2 regions of the Comamonas sp. A23 genome follow, and region 1 is predicted to be linked to the other one. Evidence: predicted binding sites of a transcription regulator. Region 1 holds the regulator's gene; the other holds the start of a gene.

Region 1 (9,744 bases):
GCTTGCCGATGTCATGCAACAGGGCCGCCGTGCCCAGATCCTTCAATACGTCATCGCACAGGCCCAGCGTCTTACCCAGCAACAGGCTCAGCACGGAGACGTTGACACCATGTACGCCAAAGGTGGCGCCCCCCGTATCCGCGAGCAGATGCAAACTCAGATCACGAGCCTGCGCCAGTTTGACGACTTGCTGTGCAACCAGCATATCCGTCGTTGTCCGCGCCTTCTCGGGGTTGACAGGCAACAAGGCCTGCACGTCATCAAATACGGAAACCGCGCCCAGAAACCTGGACTGCACGCCCAAAATACTGTTACGCCATGCATGCGCATCGTTCTCAGGGGGGACAGGAGCGGGTTGAGGGTCTGCGGCCGGAGGTGCTGCCGCTTCCTCCAGATCGCTTCTCGATAGATCGACCTGAACTGCCTTGAGCTTCAGGGTCCTAAGTGTCTGCAACTGCTCGTCATTGACAATCTTGAAACTGCTGACGGGAAACGGATGGCGCAACCAGCCGGTCTCCAGATGGACATACATGCCGATACGCAGTTGTCCGATATCAATAGCAACGAAACGATTCACTTTGAGCGCTACACACAAGATAAGACATTATTCCGCAGTTCCATGACTGCTCAAGCATGACTAGGGTCTGTTGGGATGCAAACAGCATCAACAATCCCCTCTTGTGTGACTTATCGGCACCAAAGGCTGGGTTTGTAGACCAGGTCCATCCACAAAGCCCAACTCGCAACGCCAATCAGCATCAGACCTGCAACTCTGGTGCCCCATCTGGCCCGCAATGCATTGACATGCGACTGTCCCAGTTGCCACAGCCAGGGACCCGCCAGCAGCCACAGTGCACCACCAACGGCAAAGGCTGCCATGGACAAAGCCCCTTGCCAGGCGCCGCCACTCAAGGCCGCCACCAACACAGCCGAATACAGCAAACCACAAGGCATCAGTGCCCAGGCAAAGCCTGCTGCCAGACTGCCGCCTGGCGCGGTGACCCAGGGCTGAACCCTGGCCCAGACGGAACGCCCCGCCCGCTCCAGCCAGGCTGGCTGCCGCGCCTGCACCACCATGGCCAGTCCCCAGGCCATGACCGCCACATGCATCAGCGTCCAAAGTCTCTGCAATGCCGTTGTCTGACTGGTCAGCCAGGCCAGACTTTCCATGGCCACGGCCGCGATCCCGCCCAGCAGGGCATAGGCAGCGATGCGCCCCAGATGAAACAGACTGGTACGCAGCCATTGGCGTTTTTGCAGGCCGAGCACGACAACTGGCTGCCCGCCGCCGACAGGCTTCGCTGCTGTGACCACACTGCAGGGGGCAGCGCACATCACAAGACAATGGGGCCCACCCACGAGCCCCATGATCAAAGCAGTCCAGACCAGCGAAAACAACATGCGCTAGATGATGCGCGAAAAGCGGGCGCGGTTCCGGTCGGCCTGCAAATATCGGTCAAACAGCATGGCTACTCCGCGCACAAAAAACCAGCCCAGGCCAGTGACCTTGAAGCCCTCGGCGGACAGCTCGACCAAGCCGTTGCGCTGCATCTCTGCCAGCGCATCCAGCTCCGCAGCGAAGTATTCGCGGAAATTGATAAGCCAGGCCTGCTCCATGGGCTCATACAGGACGGAGCCCTGGCACATGATGGACATGATGACGGCTCTGCGCACCAGATCGTCACGTGAAAGTGCCAGTCCGCGCTGCACGGGCAACATGCCGCCATCGACGGCATCGTAATACTCTTCAAGAGTCTTGACGTTCTGGCTGTAGGTCGCGCCCACCTTGCCGATAGCCGATACGCCCAGTGCAATCAGATCGCAATCAGGCTGGGTGCTGTAGCCCTGAAAATTGCGATGCAGGCGCCCCTGGCGCTTGGCAATGGCCAAAGAGTCGTCAGGCAGCGCAAAGTGGTCCATGCCTACATAGACATAGCCGCCATCCATGAATGCATCAATTGCGCCGGAGAGCATGTTCAGCTTGTCCTGCCCCATGGGCAGGTCTGCCGATTCGATGCGCCTTTGCGGCTTGAAGCGCTCGGGCAGATGCGCATAGGCATACAGTGCAATGCGATCGGGGCGCAGCTCATTGACCTGTGCCAGCGTGCGCGCAAAAGACTCGGGCGTCTGCCTGGGCAGCCCGTAGATCAGGTCCACATTGATGGAAACAAAGCCCAGGCGGCGCGCCTCGGCCACCAACGAAAAGACTTGCTCGGCGGGCTGCTCGCGGTGCACCGCTTTCTGCACCGCGGGATCAAAGTCCTGCACGCCAAAGCTCAGGCGATTGAACCCCATGTCCTTGAGAGCTCTCAGCCGCTCGTTGCTGACGGTGCGCGGATCGACCTCGATGGAGTACTCGCCCGCGGGATCCAGCTTGAAATGTTCACGCATCAAGACCATCAGCTGCTGCAACTCGGCATCGCTGAAGAAGGTCGGTGTGCCTCCGCCCAGATGCAGCTGGCTTACGAGCTGGCCTTTGCCGCAATGCTCGGTATGCATGGCCAGCTCACGGCTCAAGTAGTCCAGATACTCGGCAGCCTTCTCATGATGCTTGGTCACGATCTTGTTGCAGGCGCAGTAATAGCAAAGCGACTCACAGAACGGCACATGCACATAAACGGACAGGGGCAAAGCGCGCGAGCCAGAATGCGTCTTGCGCTGCTTGAGTGCCAGTATGTAGTCGTCTGCACCAAAAGCCTCAACAAAACGGTCGGCTGTTGGGAACGATGTGTAGCGTGGGCCGGGGATATCAAAGCGGCTCAGCAACTCAGGCGTGACTGCGGTCATAACTGGGAGTTAGGGTGCGCCCACACTCTGTATAGAGCAGATTTCAATGGAAATCAGATCCTGAAAATCATGCCCAAAATAGGCAAAAGCGCATGTTTTTGAACGAATACAGGCAATGTGCCCCAAGGCAATCACCCTGTCCTTGATGAAAATCAAGAGACCTCAAGGCAAGTGCTGCGACAATTTGATCCATCTCATCTTCAACCACGAGGTCAATGACCAGCGCGACTCTCCACTCCGTGTCTGTCTGCGCCGTTGCAAAAAGCCCATGAATCTTCAGACCATCAAAGCATCCTGCTCCAACTGCAATCTGCGTGAACTGTGCATGCCCATGGGCCTGGACGATGAACAAATGGAGCGCATTGACGAGATTGTGGCCACGCGCCGCAAGGTCAAGCGCGGCGGTCTGCTGTTTCGCAATGGCGAAGAGTTCACCTCGCTGTATGCCATTCGAACCGGCTTCTTCAAGACCAGCGTGGCCACCGAAGACGGACGCGACCAGGTCACAGGCTTTCAGATGGCTGGCGAAATCATTGGTCTGGACGGCATCGTCAACGACCACCACACTTGTGATGCCGTGGCCCTGGAAGACGCCGAGGTCTGCGTCATGCCGTTTGACAAACTGGAGCAGCTCTCGCGCGAGGTCACGGCCCTGCAGAACCATGTGCACAAGGTCATGAGCCGCGAAATCGTGCGCGAGCATGGCGTGATGCTGCTGCTGGGCAGCATGCGTGCCGAAGAGCGCCTGGCGGCCTTTGTGTTGAACCTGGTTCAGCGCCTGTCGGCACGCGGCTTTTCCAAGTCGGAACTGGTGCTGCGCATGACGCGCGAAGAAATCGGCAGTTACCTGGGCCTCAAGCTCGAGACCGTGAGCCGCACTTTCTCCAAATTTGCAGAGGAAGGCATTGTGGAAGTCAAGCAGCGCCACCTGCGCATCCTGGATACCGAGGCGCTCAAACGCATCGTCAACAGCCAGCAATGCCAGAACTGAACCGAGTCGACAGACACTCTCAAGACAAAGCCCGCGGACAGCGGGCTTTTTTGTCTGTGCGAATTAATCGGGCAGAGGCTCGGAAACGATGCCGCCATTGAGATCGCTGACGGAGCGACCCAGCATCACCGTCATCGCACCTCCGATCAGGGTCACGACCCAGAAGGCAAAAAAAGCGACCGTATAGATGGCTTGGCGCGACCAGTCCAGGGGGGAGCCCAGCCAGTGCACATCCAGCGGGTCCACAAAGGCGAAAACCACCATCTCCATGATTGCCGCCGCCAGAAAGGCCGGCCAGACAATCCACATCCAGCGTCGAGCATCCATCCTGATTCTCCTTGGGCTGTGGGCTTGGTCATATTTTGCACAACAGTGGTGACCGTTCATGCAGGACTGCGGGCATGCACCGTGGCGGGAAACCCTGAACCACTCTCTTTTCAGTAGCATCCTGCGCCATCTGGATATCAAAAAACTATTTGCTTCTACATCAACGTTAGACAGAACATGCGCAACACGCTCTGATTTTGATATCGGCAACAAAAAAGGCCGCAAAAGCGACCTTGGCGGAGCAAGCGCCGGAGCGCTCAGCGATCCAGCGGATGGTCCTTGGCTGGCGTGGCCGCATGATTGCGGCCGGTGACTGCTGGGGCCAGGCTTTTTTCACTTTCGCTCAGGCGCTGGTTGATTTCCATGCCATGGCGGTAGTAGTCAGGGTCAATCACGGGATCAGGCCTGCTCAGTGCGATGTATGCGGTGACAAAGCCGGCAATCACCACGATCACCGGGCCGGCGATGATGAGCCAGACATGGGCAAACTTCCACCAGGGCTTGCCGTCCTCGGGGTGGATGATCTTGGCCGTTTGCGAGACCTTGGCTTGTGCTGCCGACATGATGAAACCTCTTTCCAAAATTCTGACCACCCAGACACACACGGCAGGGTGGCATAAATTGTTGCCGATTGGCGGTGCCCTTGTCCGGCCTCCGTGATGGCTCACGAAGACCGTCAAGACCTGGCATTAACGCGGCACCAGGAACACCGTCTTCTCGGAAATACGCCCTGCTCCGGCAGTCACTGCATCCACATTGAAGTGTACGGGGTGCGAGCCTGGAGTTGCTGAGCCATACGGAATCTGCAGCCGCACCGCAATGCCGCGCGTCTCTGCAGGGCCAACGCTCACTTCCTGCTCGGATGCGACTTCCAGATTCTCCAGGCCCACGGCGCTGATACGGTAGCGCTGCTCGGACTCGGTGGCGTTCATGATCTGCAGACGGTAGACGTTCTCCAGCTTGCCGCCCGCCACGATGCGCGAAAGCGCAGCACGGTCGCGAATCACATCGACCTTGAGCGGCTCGCGCAGCACCAGACTGGCGATCATGGCGGCGCTGAGGGCCACCAGCACGGCCGAGTAAATCAGCACACGCGGGCGGAAAATGCGGCGAATCACCTGCACCTGCTTCCAGGCCTTGGCGACGGCATTCTGAGTGGTCAATCGGATCAGGCCACGCGGATACTCCATCTTGTCCATCACGGAGTTGCAGGCATCGATGCACAGACCGCAGCCGATGCATTCGTACTGCAACCCTTTGCGGATATCGATGCCCACGGGGCAGACCTGAACGCAAAGCTTGCAATCTATGCAGTCCCCCAGGCCCTGTGCCTTGTAGTCGACATCTTTCTTGCGCGGGCCGCGAGCTTCACCACGTTCGGCGTCGTAGCTGACGATCATGGTGTCCTTGTCGAACATGGCACTCTGAAAGCGTGCATAGGGACACATGTACTTGCAGACCTGCTCGCGCATATAGCCGGCGTTGCCGTAGGTGGCGAAGCCGTAGAACGCCACCCAGAAAATCTGCCAGCTGCCCTGGAAGGCCATCAACTCCACACCCAACTCACGGATGGGCACGAAGTAGCCGACAAAGGTGAAACCTGTCCAAAGAGACAGAGCGATCCAGAGAAACTGCTTGAGCGACTTTTTCCAGATCTTCTCCAAAGTCCAGCCGCTCTTGTCGATACGCATGCGGGCACTGCGATCGCCTTCGACCTTGCTTTCGATCCACATGAAGATCTCGGTGTAGACCGTCTGCGGACAGGAGAAGCCACACCACAGACGCCCGGCTACGGCGGTAAACAGGAACAGCCCCAGTGCGCTGATGATCAGCAGCCCCGTCAGATAGATGAAGTCCTGCGGGTACAGCACCAGTCCGAACAGATAGAAGCGCCGGGCCCCCAGATCGAACAGCACCATCTGGCGCTCGCCCCACTGTAGCCAGGGCAGGCCGTAGAAGACGATCTGGGTCAGAAACACCATGGCCCAGCGCCACCGTGAGAACACGCCGCTAATAGAGCGTGAGTACACTTTTTGCTCGGAAGCGAACATAGGCACCAACTCAGGCCCGCCCTCATGAGGCTCAGGCGTGATCGGTATGACTTTTCGGGGCTTCCCCTGATCGCACGGCATCGCAGTTCCTTAATATTTTTGTAATTACTGAAAATTGAAACGCGAAAAAGGCGGTGCCAGGGCACCGCCTTTTAAAAACGCATTACTTCTGGTTTTGCGTATTCGAAAGACTCCAGACATAGGAAGCCAGCACGGCAATTTGCGCCTCCGTCAACTTCTCTTTCTGGGCAGGCATCTCATTGTGCTTGCCGTTGTTGACGATGTTGACGATTGCCGCCTCACCCCAGCCATGCAGCCAGATGTCATCGGTCAGGTTAGGAGCTCCCAGCGCGGGGTTGCCCTTGCCGTCCATGCCGTGACAAGCCGCACAGGCCACGAATTTGGACTTGCCCTGCGAAGCCTTGACGGCATCGTGAGGGCTGCCCGACAGGCTCAGCACATAGTGCGCCACATTGCGCACATCCTCCGCCGAGCCCACGGCTGCCGCCATGGGCGGCATCATGCCGATACGGCCGTTGGTGATGGTCTCCCTGATCTTCTCGGGAGATCCGCCATGCAACCAGTCGCCGTCCGCCAGATTCGGGAAGGACTTGCTGCCGCGAGCGTCAGAGCCGTGGCATTGCGCACAGTTGTTCATGAACAGACGCTCGCCAATGGCCATGGCCTGAGGGTCCTTGGCCATTTCTTCGGTAGGCATGCTGGTGAACTTGGCATACAGAGGCTCCAGGTCCGCCTTGGCCTTGGCCATTTCCTTGTCGTAGGCGCCGGTCTGGCTCCAGTCCAGCTTGCCGCCGAAGCCGCCCAGACCGGGATAGACCACAAGATAGCCCAGGCTGAAAACCACGGTGATCACGAACAGACCCATCCACCACTTGGGCATGGGGTTGTTGAGTTCACGCAGGTCTTCGTCCCAGACATGGCCTGTGGTGTTGTCGCCCGAGGGAACGACCTTCTTGCGGGCCACCAGAATCAGCAGCAGCAAGCAGCCAAAGATGCCGATCAGCGTAATCGCCGCGACATACACCGACCAGAAATTGTTAATGAAATCGCTCATGGGATGTTCTCGTTGTGGTGATCAGACTCAGTCTTCCAGGAATGGAACCTGAGCTGCCTCGTCAAAACGGGCCTGGTTGCGGCGGGCATACGCCCACCACCAGATGCCCACGAAACACGCCAGCGATGCCAGCGTGGCCACGATACGCATGGTGGTGATATCCATTTCCAGCCCTTTCTCTCTTACTTGACGGCGCGACCAAGGACCTGCAGATAGGCAATCACTGCCTCCATCTCTGTCTTGTCCTTGACCTCGGCCTGAGCACCGGCGATTTCCGCATCGGTGTACGGCACGCCCACCTTGCGCAGCGCGCTCATGCGCGTTGCCACGGCCGTGTCATCCACCTTGTTGGCTTCCAGCCAGGGGTAAGCAGGCATGTTGGACTCGGGCACCACGTCACGCGGGTTGTTCAGGTGGATGCGATGCCATTCGTCGCTGTACTTGCCGCCCACGCGATGCAGGTCGGGGCCGGTACGTTTGGAGCCCCACTGGAAGGGGTGGTCGTAGACGAACTCGCCAGCCACCGAGTAGTGGCCGTAGCGCATGGTCTCGGCGCGGAAGGGACGGATCATCTGCGAGTGGCAGTTGTAGCAACCCTCGCGCAGATAGACGTCGCGCCCCATCAGCTGCAACGGTGTGTAGGGCTTGAGACCCGCCACGGCTTCGGTCGTGGACTTCTGGAAGAACAGCGGCACGATTTCCACCAGGCCGCCAATGGTCAGCACGAACAGCGTCAGCGCGATCAGCAGAAAGTTGCTGGTCTCGATCTTCTCGTGCGAAAAGCTCTTGGGAGCTGCGTTATTTTGATCAGACATTGCTTTTGCTCCTCAATGCTCAGGCGTGAGCCACCACGGCAGGCACTGCCACCTTGACGGAACGACCGGCCATTGCGGTCTTCCAGGTGTTCCATGCCATCACCAGCATGCCGCCCAGATACAGCAGACCGCCAGTCACGCGAATCACATAGAAGGGATAGGTCGCCTTCACGCTTTCCACGAAGGTGTAGGTCAGCGTGCCGTCGGGGTTGACAGCGCGCCACATCAGGCCCTGCATCACACCGGCAATCCACATTGCGGCGATGTACAGCACGATGCCGATGGTCGCCATCCAGAAGTGCAGCTCGATCGCGGGCACGGAGTGCATCTTCTCGCGGCCGAACAGACGGGGGATCAGGTAGTACAGAGAGCCCATGGTGATCAGACCCACCCAGCCCAGAGCGCCGGAGTGCACGTGGCCCACGGTCCAATCGGTGTAGTGGCTCAGCGCGTTCACGGTCTTGATGGCCATCATCGGGCCTTCGAAGGTGGACATGCCGTAGAACGACAGGGACACGATCAGGAAACGCAGGATGGGATCGTCGCGCAGCTTGTGCCAGGCACCCGACAGCGTCATGATGCCGTTAATCATGCCGCCCCAGCTGGGAGCCAGCAGGATCAGCGAGAACACCATGCCCACGGACTGGGTCCAGTCAGGCAAAGCGGTGTAGTGCAGGTGGTGAGGACCCGCCCACATGTACGTGAAGATCAGCGCCCAGAAGTGCACGATCGACAGGCGATACGAATACACGGGACGGCCCGCCTGCTTGGGGATGAAGTAATACATCATGCCCAGGAAGCCGGCGGTCAGGAAGAAGCCCACGGCATTGTGCCCGTACCACCACTGAACCATCGCGTCCTGCACGCCGGCGTATGCCGAGTAGCTCTTCATCCAGCCGGCGGGGATGGAAATATTGTTGACGATGTGCAGCAGGGCCACGGCCAGAATGAAAGCACCGAAGAACCAGTTGGCCACATAGATGTGCTTGACCTTGCGGATACCGATAGTGCCGAAGAACACGATGGCATAGGACACCCAGGTCACGGCAATCAGCAAGTCCAGAGGCCATTCCAGCTCGGCGTATTCCTTGCCCTGGGTGTAACCCAGAGGCAGGCTGATGGCTGCGCCGACGATAACCAGTTGCCAGGCCCAGAAAGTCAGGCTAGCCAACTTGGGCATGAACAGCTTGGTCTGGCAGGTGCGTTGCACCACGTAGTAGCTGGTCGCGAACAGCGCCGAGCCACCAAAAGCGAAGATCACGGCATTGGTATGCAGCGGACGCAGACGTCCGTAGCTCAGCCATGGAATGCCGAAGTTGAGTTCCGGCCAGGCCAGCTGGGACGCGATAAACACGCCCACCGCCATACCTACCACCCCCCATACCACGGCCATGATAGAGAACTGTCTTACGACGGTGTCGTCGTAATAGACAGCATTGTTATTTGTTGCTTCCATCGGGCACCTCTTAGATATCTTGCAAAGTGTTCATTGGTTTCTGGTCGGACTCGTTGAGCCACATCAATCGTCGCGAAGAATGCGCTCGCCTTCTTGTTCCACGCTCTCGAACTGGCCCCGGTACACGGCCCACCACAGGGCAGCCACAATGGCCATGACCAAAACAACCGACAGCGGAATCAATACATACAAAATGTCCATCAATGGCCTCCTTGAGTCAGTGGCATGACGGTGCCCCGCGG
Region 2 (9,744 bases), 180 kb from region 1:
TTCCTTGGAGGCCTGCATCTTGCGAGCGATCTTGTCGGTCCAGTCGTGCGGCACGTGACAGTTGGAGCACACGGCGCGTACGCCCGAGCGGTTGGTGTAGTGGATCGTGCTCTTGAGCTCGGCAAACACGTTGTCCCGCATCTCATGACAACCCGTGCAGAATTTCTCCGTATTGGTCAGCTCCATGGCGGTATTGAACGCGCCCCAGAAGAGAATGCCGCCGATGAAGCCGCCGATGGTCAGAAAGCCCAGGCTGAAATGTACGCTGGGGCGGCGGATCACCGCCCAGTAGCGCTTGAGAAGTGTCAACATAGATGAGCCTCGTGCGCCGCAGCGTCAGTTTTTCTTGGATGCCTTGCCCGACTGGGACTGCAGGGCCTTCAGAATCACGGTATCCACGTCTTCGAAGGTGTTGCTGACCAGAGGGCGGACGGCATCCTGGGCCACATGGCATTGCTGGCAGAAGTAGCGCCGCGTGGATACCTGCCCCAACATGCGCCCGTCGCGATCCATGTAGTGCGTGACCGATACCGGCACGGCCTGCGAGATCTCGGCCTTGGTTCGCGAGTGGCAGTCCATGCATTTGTTGAAGTTCTTGTCTACCTGGTAGCCGTCCACGCGATGGGGAATCGTGGGAGGTTGCCAGGTGTAGTTGCGCGTGCGGCGCACGTCATCGTTGACGGCATTGCCAAGCACTGGTGGCTTGGTCGCCTGCATGATGGGTGTAGGGCCGCGCGCCGAGTCATAAAAGGTATCCGCGATAGCGGCTGGCGTCCAGGCCATACCTATATTGAGCATGAGCAGCATGCCCACAAGACGGACGAATTTGCGGACGAAGTTCATGGTCAACCTCTCTTTCGTCAAACCTTGGTGACCTTCACAGCGCACTTCTTGAAGTCCGTCTGCAACGAAATCGGGTCAGTAGCATCCAGCGTCACCTTGTTGATCAGCTGGCTGGCGTCGAACCAGGGGACATAGACCAATCCGCGCGGTGGCTTGTTGCGGCCGCGGGTCTCGACGCGCGTGCGCATGGAGCCACGCCGCGAAGACAGCTCCACTTCGCTTCCGCGGCGCACGCCCAGCGCCTTGGCGTCATCAGGATGCATGTAGCACAGTGCGTTAGGCACGGCACGATGCAGCTCGGGTACGCGCCGGGTCATGGATCCTGAGTGCCAGTGCTCAAGCACTCGGCCCGTGGAAAGCCAGAACGGATAATCCTTATCCGGAGCCTCAGCTGGTGGTTCATAGGGCAAGGCAAAGATGTTGGCCTTACCGTCGATATTGCCGTAGAACTGGTAGCCCGTGCCTGCCTTCACATAGGGGTCCGAGCCTTCGCGGTAACGCCAGAGCGTTTCCTTGCCGTTGACCACGGGCCAGCGCATGCCGCGCACCTTGTGGTACTGGTCAAACGGTGCCAGATCGTGGCCATGGCCACGGCCGAACGAGGCGTACTCCTCGAACAGACCTTTTTGCGGATAGAAGCCAAAGGCCTTGGCTTCCTCGTTCTCATAGGCGGGATCCATATCGGCCAATGGGAACTTGTCCACGTTGCCGTTGCGGTACAGCACCTCGAACAGGGTCTTGCCGCGCAGCTGGGGCTTCTTGGCCAGCAATTCTTCGGGCCAGACTTCCTCGACCTTGAAACGCTTGGAAAACTCCATCAATTGCCATAGGTCGGAACGCGCCTCGCCAGGAGCCTTGACCAGCTGGTGCCAAAAGTGGGTGCGGCGCTCTGCATTGCCATAGGCGCCTTCCTTCTCGACCCACATGGCCGACGGCAAGATCAGATCGGCGGCCACGGCCGTGACTGTGGGATAGACATCGGAGACCACCACGAAATTGTCGGGATTGCGGTAGCCTGGATAGCCTTCCTGGGCCAGGTTGGCGCCAGCCTGAATATTGTTGTTGACCATCACCCAGTAGGCATTGAGCCTGCCGTCCTTGAGTGCACGGTTTTGTTCCACGGCGTGGTAGCCGGGCTTGGGGGGAATCGTGCCTTCGGGCAGTTTCCAGATGGTTTCCGCAGTCTTGCGATGCTCTGGGTTCGTCACCACCATGTCCGCTGGCAGGCGGTGGGAGAAGGTGCCCACCTCACGCGCCGTTCCGCAGGCCGACGGCTGTCCCGTCAGTGAGAACGGGCTGTTGCCGGGTGTGGCGATCTTGCCCAGCAGCAAGTGAATGTTGTAGACCATGTTGTTGGCCCATACACCGCGTGTGTGCTGGTTGAAACCCATGGTCCAGAACGACACCACCTTGCTATTGGGGTCTGCATAGAGTTCGGCAAGGGCCTTGAGGCGGTTGGCCGGTACACCCGTGAGCTTGGTTGTGTACTCGAGCGTATAGGTGGATACGAACTTAGCGTATTCCTCATAGTTTATGGACTTGGCACCGTTGGGATCCTTGGCGTTCTTGGCCGCCTTCTGCAGAGGGTGCTCGGGACGCAGCCCGTAGCCGATATCGGTGTTGCCGAGCTTGAAATTGCAGTGCTTGGAGACGAAGTCCTTGTTGACCCTGCCCGTGGTGATGATGTGGTTGGCGATGTAGTTGAGTATGGCCAGATCGGTCTGAGGCTTGAAGGTCAGAGACATGTCCGCCAACTCATACGAGCGGTGCTCGAAGGTGGACAGCACGGCCACCTTCACGCCAGGTGTGGACAGGCGCCTGTCGGTCACGCGAGTCCACAGCACCGGATGCATTTCAGCCATGTTCGAGCCCCAGAGCACAAAGGCAGTCGCGGCCTCGATGTCGTCATAGCAACCCATGGGCTCGTCCATGCCAAAGGTGCGCATGAAGCCGGCAACTGCCGAGGCCATGCAGTGGCGTGCATTGGGATCAATGTTGTTGGTGCGAAAGCCCGCCTTGAACAGCTTGGAGGCTGCATAGCCCTCCCATACCGTCCACTGGCCGGAGCCGAACATGCCCACTGCGTCGGCCCCCTTGGCCTTGAGCGTCTTTTTGAACTGCTCTGCCATGACGTCGAAGGCCGTATCCCAGGAAACCTGCTGGAACTCGCCATCCTTGGCGTAGCGACCATTCTTCATGCGCAGCAACGGCTTTGTCAGACGATCACCGCCATACATGATCTTGGACAGGAAGTAACCCTTGACGCAGTTCAGTCCCCGGTTGACCTCGGCCTCAGGGTCACCCTGGGTGGCCACTACGCGGTTGTCCTTGACGGCCACCATGACGCCGCAACCTGTACCGCAAAAGCGGCATGGCGCCTTGGACCACTTCAGGTCGGCAGCCATTGCACCTGCATCCTGGGACAGAACTTCTATGGGTATGCCTGCAACGGCCCCTGCGGCTGCGGCTGCAGATTGACGGACAAAATCACGCCTAGTGCTAGTCATGTGTTACCTCTTGGTTTAGCGACTGCCAGTTCTCAACATGCTGATAAACCAGGGATGCGTTGATTACGCCATCGAGCAGCTCAATCTGAGACACGCAATCAAGTATTTCCCTTGCATGGGGCGCTTCCAAGGTCACCACCAACTTGCCGGCCGGATGACTTCCATGTATTTGGGCGCCTTTGATCGTGACGATGCCAGCAGCTACTTGTGCCAATGCTTGAGGAAGCACATGCACAACCAGGCTGGTGATATGCAAGTCGGTATGAGTTTCAATGGGCTCAGATTCTTCATGCATGTGGAGGGCCACCGATGATCATCTGATAAAACCAGATCGCAAAGCCGTAAGACGCAATCAGTACAACGGCCAATATAGGTGCCATAACAACTGCGAGAAATGCGAAGCTGCGCAACTCCTCGGTACGAGTCGATTCAGGCTGAGGTTCTGTCATTAGCAATCCCCCTTGGCTTGGATGCCTGAGCATCCATGGTTTGGCGATAGAGATCCGATAACGAACTTTGCCACGAGATTACCTACAAAATTGACTTGCAACAAGGTTCTTCTCGATTCGTTGCTTTACATCAATTCCTTCATTAAGATTTCATTAAGTCAATTGACATTAAAGTAAATGCCTCGGGCGTTGACTAAATAGTCGGCGGAATCAAGCGTGGCTTGGATCAGCCCTCTGCAAACTGAATTCGCGCCTCAATCTCGCACTGACCCATTGAAGTTGAGGCGTGAAATCTGGCCTGAAACTGATAGCCGCCGCCTGCTGCTCGCTTGAAGGCCGTCACTGGATCACTTGACCTCCATGGAGAGGTAATCGGGGTATTGTGCAGCCGTAATCAAGGATGGCAATCAGCGGGAGAAAGCCAGTCCTGCACAAGAGATTGCAGCAGATCGTGGATTTGGTGGCTCAAGAGAGCGCAGGACCTCGCGGCATTCAAGACGCGCTCCTCTCGGCCAGACAGGAAGCGATAACGAGGCTCATGCGAGCTCAACCTGGATTTGTGCAAGCTCAAAGCATCACCGTGCCGAGCACGATGCGCATCGAACCAAAAAGCGCTCCACAAAAGCGCTTTATAGGACCAAAAGGATCTAGGGGCAGAGCTCCGCTCTTGCTCGTCCATCAACTCACATTGGACTGTCCCCAGGCATGTCTACCTGCTAAGGGAAAGTCCAATCGCAATCCCAGTGTCACCTATAAGCTGCTCGTAATAGGTTGCGATGTGATGCGGCAACCACTGCTCAGAGGCTCAATCATCTCCAGCAGCCGCTTGTAGCCCGTGCGCTGCACCCGCCACTGACCGGCGACCCGGGTATAGCAGTCCTCGTATAGCGCACTGCCGGTGAGTATGGTCTGCTCATCCAGATTGATGAACAGATCATTGAGGTACCAGATGCCGGTGGCCGTGTCACCGTCGACCTTGATTTCCGGTGTATGCCCGTTGTGCATGCCAAAGCGTCGATGAGTGAAGGCATTGCGGTAGAAGTTCATGGCTTCATCAATGCCATTGATCTCATACTGGTAAGTCGGGCTGTCGAAGCGGATATGGACATCATCGGCCAGAACTGTTTTCAGAAGCTCCAGATTGCAGGTGTCGATGCCGCGAAAGTAGCGCGCCTTGAGCTGTTTGATTTCTTCAATATCCAGAAGAGTTTGCATGCTGTTCCCCGCTGGAGTTTAGTGAGGCAGGTAATGGCCGCCACTGACGTCCAGTTGGGCGCCGGTCACCACGCGCGCATAGTCGCTGGCCAGATACAGCGCGGCAGAGGCGCAATCGGCATCGTCGGGGATCTCGTTGCGCAAGGGAATCTGCTGGGCAATCACATCGACCAGCGATTCCATGGAAACGCCCTGGCGCTTGGCTTCCGCCTGGAAATAGCCTTTGACCGGTGCGCCCCACATCCAGCCGTTGTAGGTGCTGTTGACGCGGATGCCGAAGGGCCCCAGGTCTTCTGCCAGATATTGCACAGCGGTCTTGAGCGCGCCTTTGGATACTGCGTAACCGGCTTCGAGCTGATTGGGGCGGCGCGTTGCCATGGTATTGATCATCACAATGCTGCCGTCTTTTTGCTTTTTCATCTGCGGCACCACGGCCTGGGTCATGTTCATGGAGCCGTAGAGATTGACTTCCATGACCTTGCGCCAGTCATCCATGGACGAGTTGCTCGAAGATCCCCAGGTCCCGTGTGCATAGGCCGAGTTGATCAGCGCATCGATGCGGCCGAACTTGGCGATGGTTAGCTCTGCAAGCCGCTGGCATTGCTCGGGCTGGGAGATATCGGTGGCGACTTTGAAGACTTCGCAGGAGTAGCCTGCATCACGAATGGCTTGCTCTGCCTCATCGAGCATGGACTGCGTGCGGGCAGCCAGCACCACGGCTTTGGCCTGATATTCCGCCGCGCGCAGGGCTAGCTTGATGCCCATGCCGGGGCCGATGCCAGAGATGATGATGACTTTGTTCTTCAAAAGCATGATGGTTTCCTTGGATCTATAGGCTTGGAAATTGGCTGTCTTTCAGAATGCAGCCTTGGTGCGGGCGAAATGCAGTTCCTCTGAGCGGTTTTTGACATCGACCGCCACCTGATCAAAGGCGACCTTTACCCAGGCACCATGCTCGCGCATGATCGTGTCAGCGTTCAGTCCCAGGAACTGGTCGGTGGTGAAGTAGGTGCAGCGGTTGGCGTCAATTGCCTCTATGTATTGATCGCGGCGTGCGGCATCCTTGTTCTCAGGCACTGGGCGCTGCTCCCAGGACAGCAACTGCTCGGGTTCAAACGCGACCAGATACTCGTTGACGGGCCAGACTTCGCCCGTCAGCGGGTGGCGGGTTTTCATCTCGACCAAGTCATTGAGCTTGAGCCCACAGCGGATGTCGGGGCAGAAGCGATTCCAGAGGTGATAGTTTTCCAGGTCCGCAAGCACTTCCCAGACCACGCTGGCAGGTGCATTGATTTCCACTTTGATGGAGGTGACGAGATTGGCAGCTTTGGTCATCTTGGATGTCGCTTCAGTTGATGGGCTTGGAGGTGATCTGCAACTGCTCGCTCAGCGGCTCAACGGTCTCGAGCAGAGTCTTGTATCCAGTCTCCGCAATCCACCAGCGGCCATCGCGCTTGAAATAGCGGTCTTCATAGATGGCACCGCCGTGCATATGCGTTTTCTCTTCGAGGTTGATGAAGACGTAGTTCAGATACCAGAGCGCGGTAGCTTCGTCTCCCTTGACCTCGATCTCCGGCGTGTGGCCGTTATGCATGGCCAGGCGGGTTTTGGTGAAGGAGGTTTTGTAGAAGTCCAGCGCCTTGTCTATGCCCTCCAGATGGAATTCATAAGCAGGGCTTTTGAAAGCCAGCTTGATGTCTGATGTCAGCATGCCCCTCAGCAACTCCAGGTTGCAGGTATCGATGGCGCGAAAGTAGCGCGCCTTGAGCTGTTTGATCAGCTCAATGGCTTCTAAGTCCAACATATGTTTTGTCTCCTTTTGTGATGAGCCGGTCTTGGGCGCCGACTTGATAAAAGCTGCATGAGGATGCAGTCCGGGCTTCTGAAGTCCATGATGAGATCCTCGGATTCGGACAGGTATTGCTGCCGCCGGCGCAACAGTTCTTCATCCCCTTGGGCGTCATGGAAGCCATCAGCACTGCCAATGAGGAACTGGCGCCAGCTGTCAGCCGAATGTCGCTCGGGGCGCCGCGGACTGAACAGGATTTTTCCCTAGAGCCACCTCTTAGCTTTGGCTTTGCAGATGCCTGGCTCGATATAGCGCGTAGTCGCTTCGCATCTGCTGCTCGCTCAGACCAAAGGTCTCCAGGCTGTAGTCATGGCTCGCACGCTTTTCACGGCCATTGCTGGAAAGCCATTGCTGCGCGTCGGCACGGGCTTTATCTGTGAATGGCATATTGGCGAACTGATAGACAGCCTCCAGTACTTCCATGGGCTTGGCCACGGTGTCCGAGAAGTGGATATCCAGAAAGCGCCGGCTGTCCTGCTGGTCGCGGACCTGCATGGTGTGATGAATGCCACGCGCCATGCGGCTGCTCCACTGCCGGCCTGCTGAACTCGGATCTGGCTGATCGCTGTAGATCTGCCACAGCGTATGCGCCATGCTGGCCATGGATGGGATGGTCTGAGCGGGCTCGCGATGGGTAAGAATGACCTGAGCTCGGGGAAAGACGGACAGCAGAATTTCCAGCGTGTGCAGATGCTGCGGGGCTTTGAGCAGCCAGCGCTGGCCCTGTGCCTCGCCGCGCTGGCTCTTCTGCCATTGCAGAAACTGGAGCATCTTCTTGAGCTGCACATAGACAGGGCGCTGATCCTGCTGATCGAGCCAGGAGGTGTAGCTGGGCACATCGGCGTAAGCGTCCATGGCGCAGAGAAAGGAATGCTCCATGAGCATGAATTCCTCGTCGCACAGCGTGGCGCTCATGGGGTGGATGGACAGAATCTGGGGAATCGCCTCAATCGTCTGCGCTACTTCCGCCTTGGCCATTGCAATGCGGTTGGCGCAGTCCTGCGGGCCTTCGCCGGTCAATGGAGCAGGGTAGCGGGTCTCCCACCAGGCAGCAGAGTAAAAGCGCGGGTCTACGGCCAGTGTTCGCTGCAGCATGGTGGTGCCGGTGCGCGGCAGGCCCACGATGACCAATGGGTCTTCGATCTCGATCTTCGAGATTTCGGGGAAGCGCTGGAGATAGTCCTCCATGAGCAGGCGATTGACCAACTGGCCCACGAGTCGCTCGTGCATCATGGCAATGCCGGTTGCCGACAGCTTGGCTTCGGTGTTCAGGGCTCGCGTCAGAACTTCCAGCGCTTGCCGGTAGTTGTCGTTGCCAAAATCTCTGAGGCCTGGTGCACGCTCACATGCTGCTTGCAGCAGTTCTTCGACGTGCAGAGTTTGGGGTGTCACAGGGGCATTCATACAGTCTCCAGCAACTGGTCTATCGAGATCACTTTGGTGGTGGGGTGGCACTGCTCCTTGGCGCCAACCCAGCGCAGGCACATGGTTCCCTGGCGTACGCCGGCGGTTTGCAGCCAGTTGGCAATGCCAGGGTCTTTTTCGCTCAGCACCAGAGTGACGCCGCCGTTTTCGTCGTATTGCGCCTGGTGCTTGTTGATGCAGATCTGGTGGTAGCGGTAGTCCAGAGACTCCAGCCAGTAGTTATTGATCTGCAGATTCCAGAACGAGCATTCCGGCACCTTGTCGATATGAATGACCAGGGCCTGGTCCTCGCGCAGTTCCCAATGCGAGTGGTAGTAGAAAATATTGGGATCACCGCCCACGGACTGGCAGTAGGCCTGATCGGCTGGCGGCAACTGATTGCTATGTGGAAGATAGCTTTGTGCCCAGTCGGCAAATAGCTTCGCCGTGTTCTCGACAAAAGACGTTACGTGCTGCAGCGATTGCGCCAGAACCAGGGGATCCAGCGGGCCGGGGGTGTCCGTGGTGCCAATGCGCTCGATGGCGAGCTTGGCGGGCACTTCGCTCTTGCGATCCATGAAGGTTTGGCGCACCAGCAGCGACACCGAGGCATCCTCCATGGGTAGCCAGTTGTCCGGCTGCGGGTCACGGCTGACGATGAGTTCGAAGTCACCGTTCTCGTCAGTCTTGAGTTGTGTGGCGTCGATAAACCCGGTGACAACCATGCGGCCATCGGTTTCATAGCCGCCTTTTTGCGTGCAAAAGCTCAGGTACGAAACCGTGCCTCGGTTGCCATGAATGCGGTATTTCATGGACCCGTTGAGGCGCGAGTATTCGTAGATGTTGTCCGGGTTGTCCGCGCCAATCTTGGCGGTTTCGTGCGAGGTCTTGAAGAAGCTGGGAAACGCCGGGTCGGCGAATTCCACATGCATCTCCAGCGCGATGCGCAGCAGTCGGGTCAGATAGCGATAGCCTTCTGCCCGCGTTGCGGGGTCGGCAGGGGTCTCGGGACGCAGAATCTGCTGGCCGCAGCGTTTGAGGTGATCGCAGAACTGAGACCAGGTTTCGCCGCTGAGCAGTTGCTCATTAATGGTTTGGGTATCCATGATCTGGCTTTCTTTGTGTGTCGCGCATTGCCAGGTGGTGGCTGTGTGCGGTGGGTGAAAGAAGAAAGAGGGGCGTTGCAAAGGCTGGCAACGCCACAGTTCATCCAGTTGCTTTAGTCTTCCGCGGCGATGATTTCGCGGGCCACCAGTTCGGCGATGATCTTGTCCACCGCCTCTTGCGCAGTCATCGCGGGGGTGGAGATATGAATGTCTGGAGACTCCGGCACTTCAAACGGTGAGTCGATCCCCGTGAAGTTCTTCAGCTCACCACGGCGCACTTTCTTGTAGAGGCCCTTGGGGTCACGCTCTTCGGCAACGGAAAGCGGTGTGTCGATGAATACTTCGAGGAACTCACCATCCTTCACCAGCTT

Evidence for each region. Region 1 encodes FNR, which switches genes on or off when oxygen is low (the NO sensors DNR and NnrR bind a similar motif). Its sites were predicted from a motif close to TTGATNNNNATCAA; they were not measured.
Region 2: the regulator FNR is predicted to act here: its motif matches at 3,920-3,933, upstream of napE (periplasmic nitrate reductase, NapE protein).

Annotation. Positions count from the first base shown of each region.
Region 1 covers NZ_RSDT01000001.1:360,875-370,618, reverse strand. Annotated here, with positions in the region: gene EIC84_RS01770 (HD-GYP domain-containing protein) at 1-595, opposite strand, end outside; gene EIC84_RS01765 (sulfite exporter TauE/SafE family protein) at 688-1,401, opposite strand; gene hemN (oxygen-independent coproporphyrinogen III oxidase) at 1,405-2,787, opposite strand; gene fnr (fumarate/nitrate reduction transcriptional regulator Fnr) at 3,056-3,778, shown strand; gene EIC84_RS01750 (hypothetical protein) at 3,842-4,105, opposite strand; gene EIC84_RS01745 (FixH family protein) at 4,363-4,668, opposite strand; gene ccoG (cytochrome c oxidase accessory protein CcoG) at 4,795-6,237, opposite strand; gene ccoP (cytochrome-c oxidase, cbb3-type subunit III) at 6,320-7,231, opposite strand; gene EIC84_RS01730 (CcoQ/FixQ family Cbb3-type cytochrome c oxidase assembly chaperone) at 7,259-7,396, opposite strand; gene ccoO (cytochrome-c oxidase, cbb3-type subunit II) at 7,414-8,046, opposite strand; gene ccoN (cytochrome-c oxidase, cbb3-type subunit I) at 8,066-9,502, opposite strand; gene ccoS (cbb3-type cytochrome oxidase assembly protein CcoS) at 9,566-9,703, opposite strand; gene EIC84_RS01710 (cation-translocating P-type ATPase) at 9,703-9,744, opposite strand, start outside.
Region 2 covers NZ_RSDT01000001.1:542,891-552,634, forward strand. Annotated here, with positions in the region: gene EIC84_RS02570 (cytochrome c3 family protein) at 1-312, opposite strand, end outside; gene EIC84_RS02575 (nitrate reductase cytochrome c-type subunit) at 337-843, opposite strand; gene napA (periplasmic nitrate reductase subunit alpha) at 861-3,350, opposite strand; gene EIC84_RS02585 (chaperone NapD) at 3,343-3,645, opposite strand; gene napE (periplasmic nitrate reductase, NapE protein) at 3,638-3,799, opposite strand; gene EIC84_RS02595 (nuclear transport factor 2 family protein) at 4,550-5,014, opposite strand; gene EIC84_RS02600 (SDR family oxidoreductase) at 5,033-5,827, opposite strand; gene EIC84_RS02605 (SRPBCC domain-containing protein) at 5,870-6,349, opposite strand; gene EIC84_RS02610 (nuclear transport factor 2 family protein) at 6,363-6,818, opposite strand; gene EIC84_RS02615 (sulfotransferase) at 7,080-8,267, opposite strand; gene EIC84_RS02620 (DUF1214 domain-containing protein) at 8,264-9,373, opposite strand; gene cysN (sulfate adenylyltransferase subunit CysN) at 9,487-9,744, opposite strand, start outside.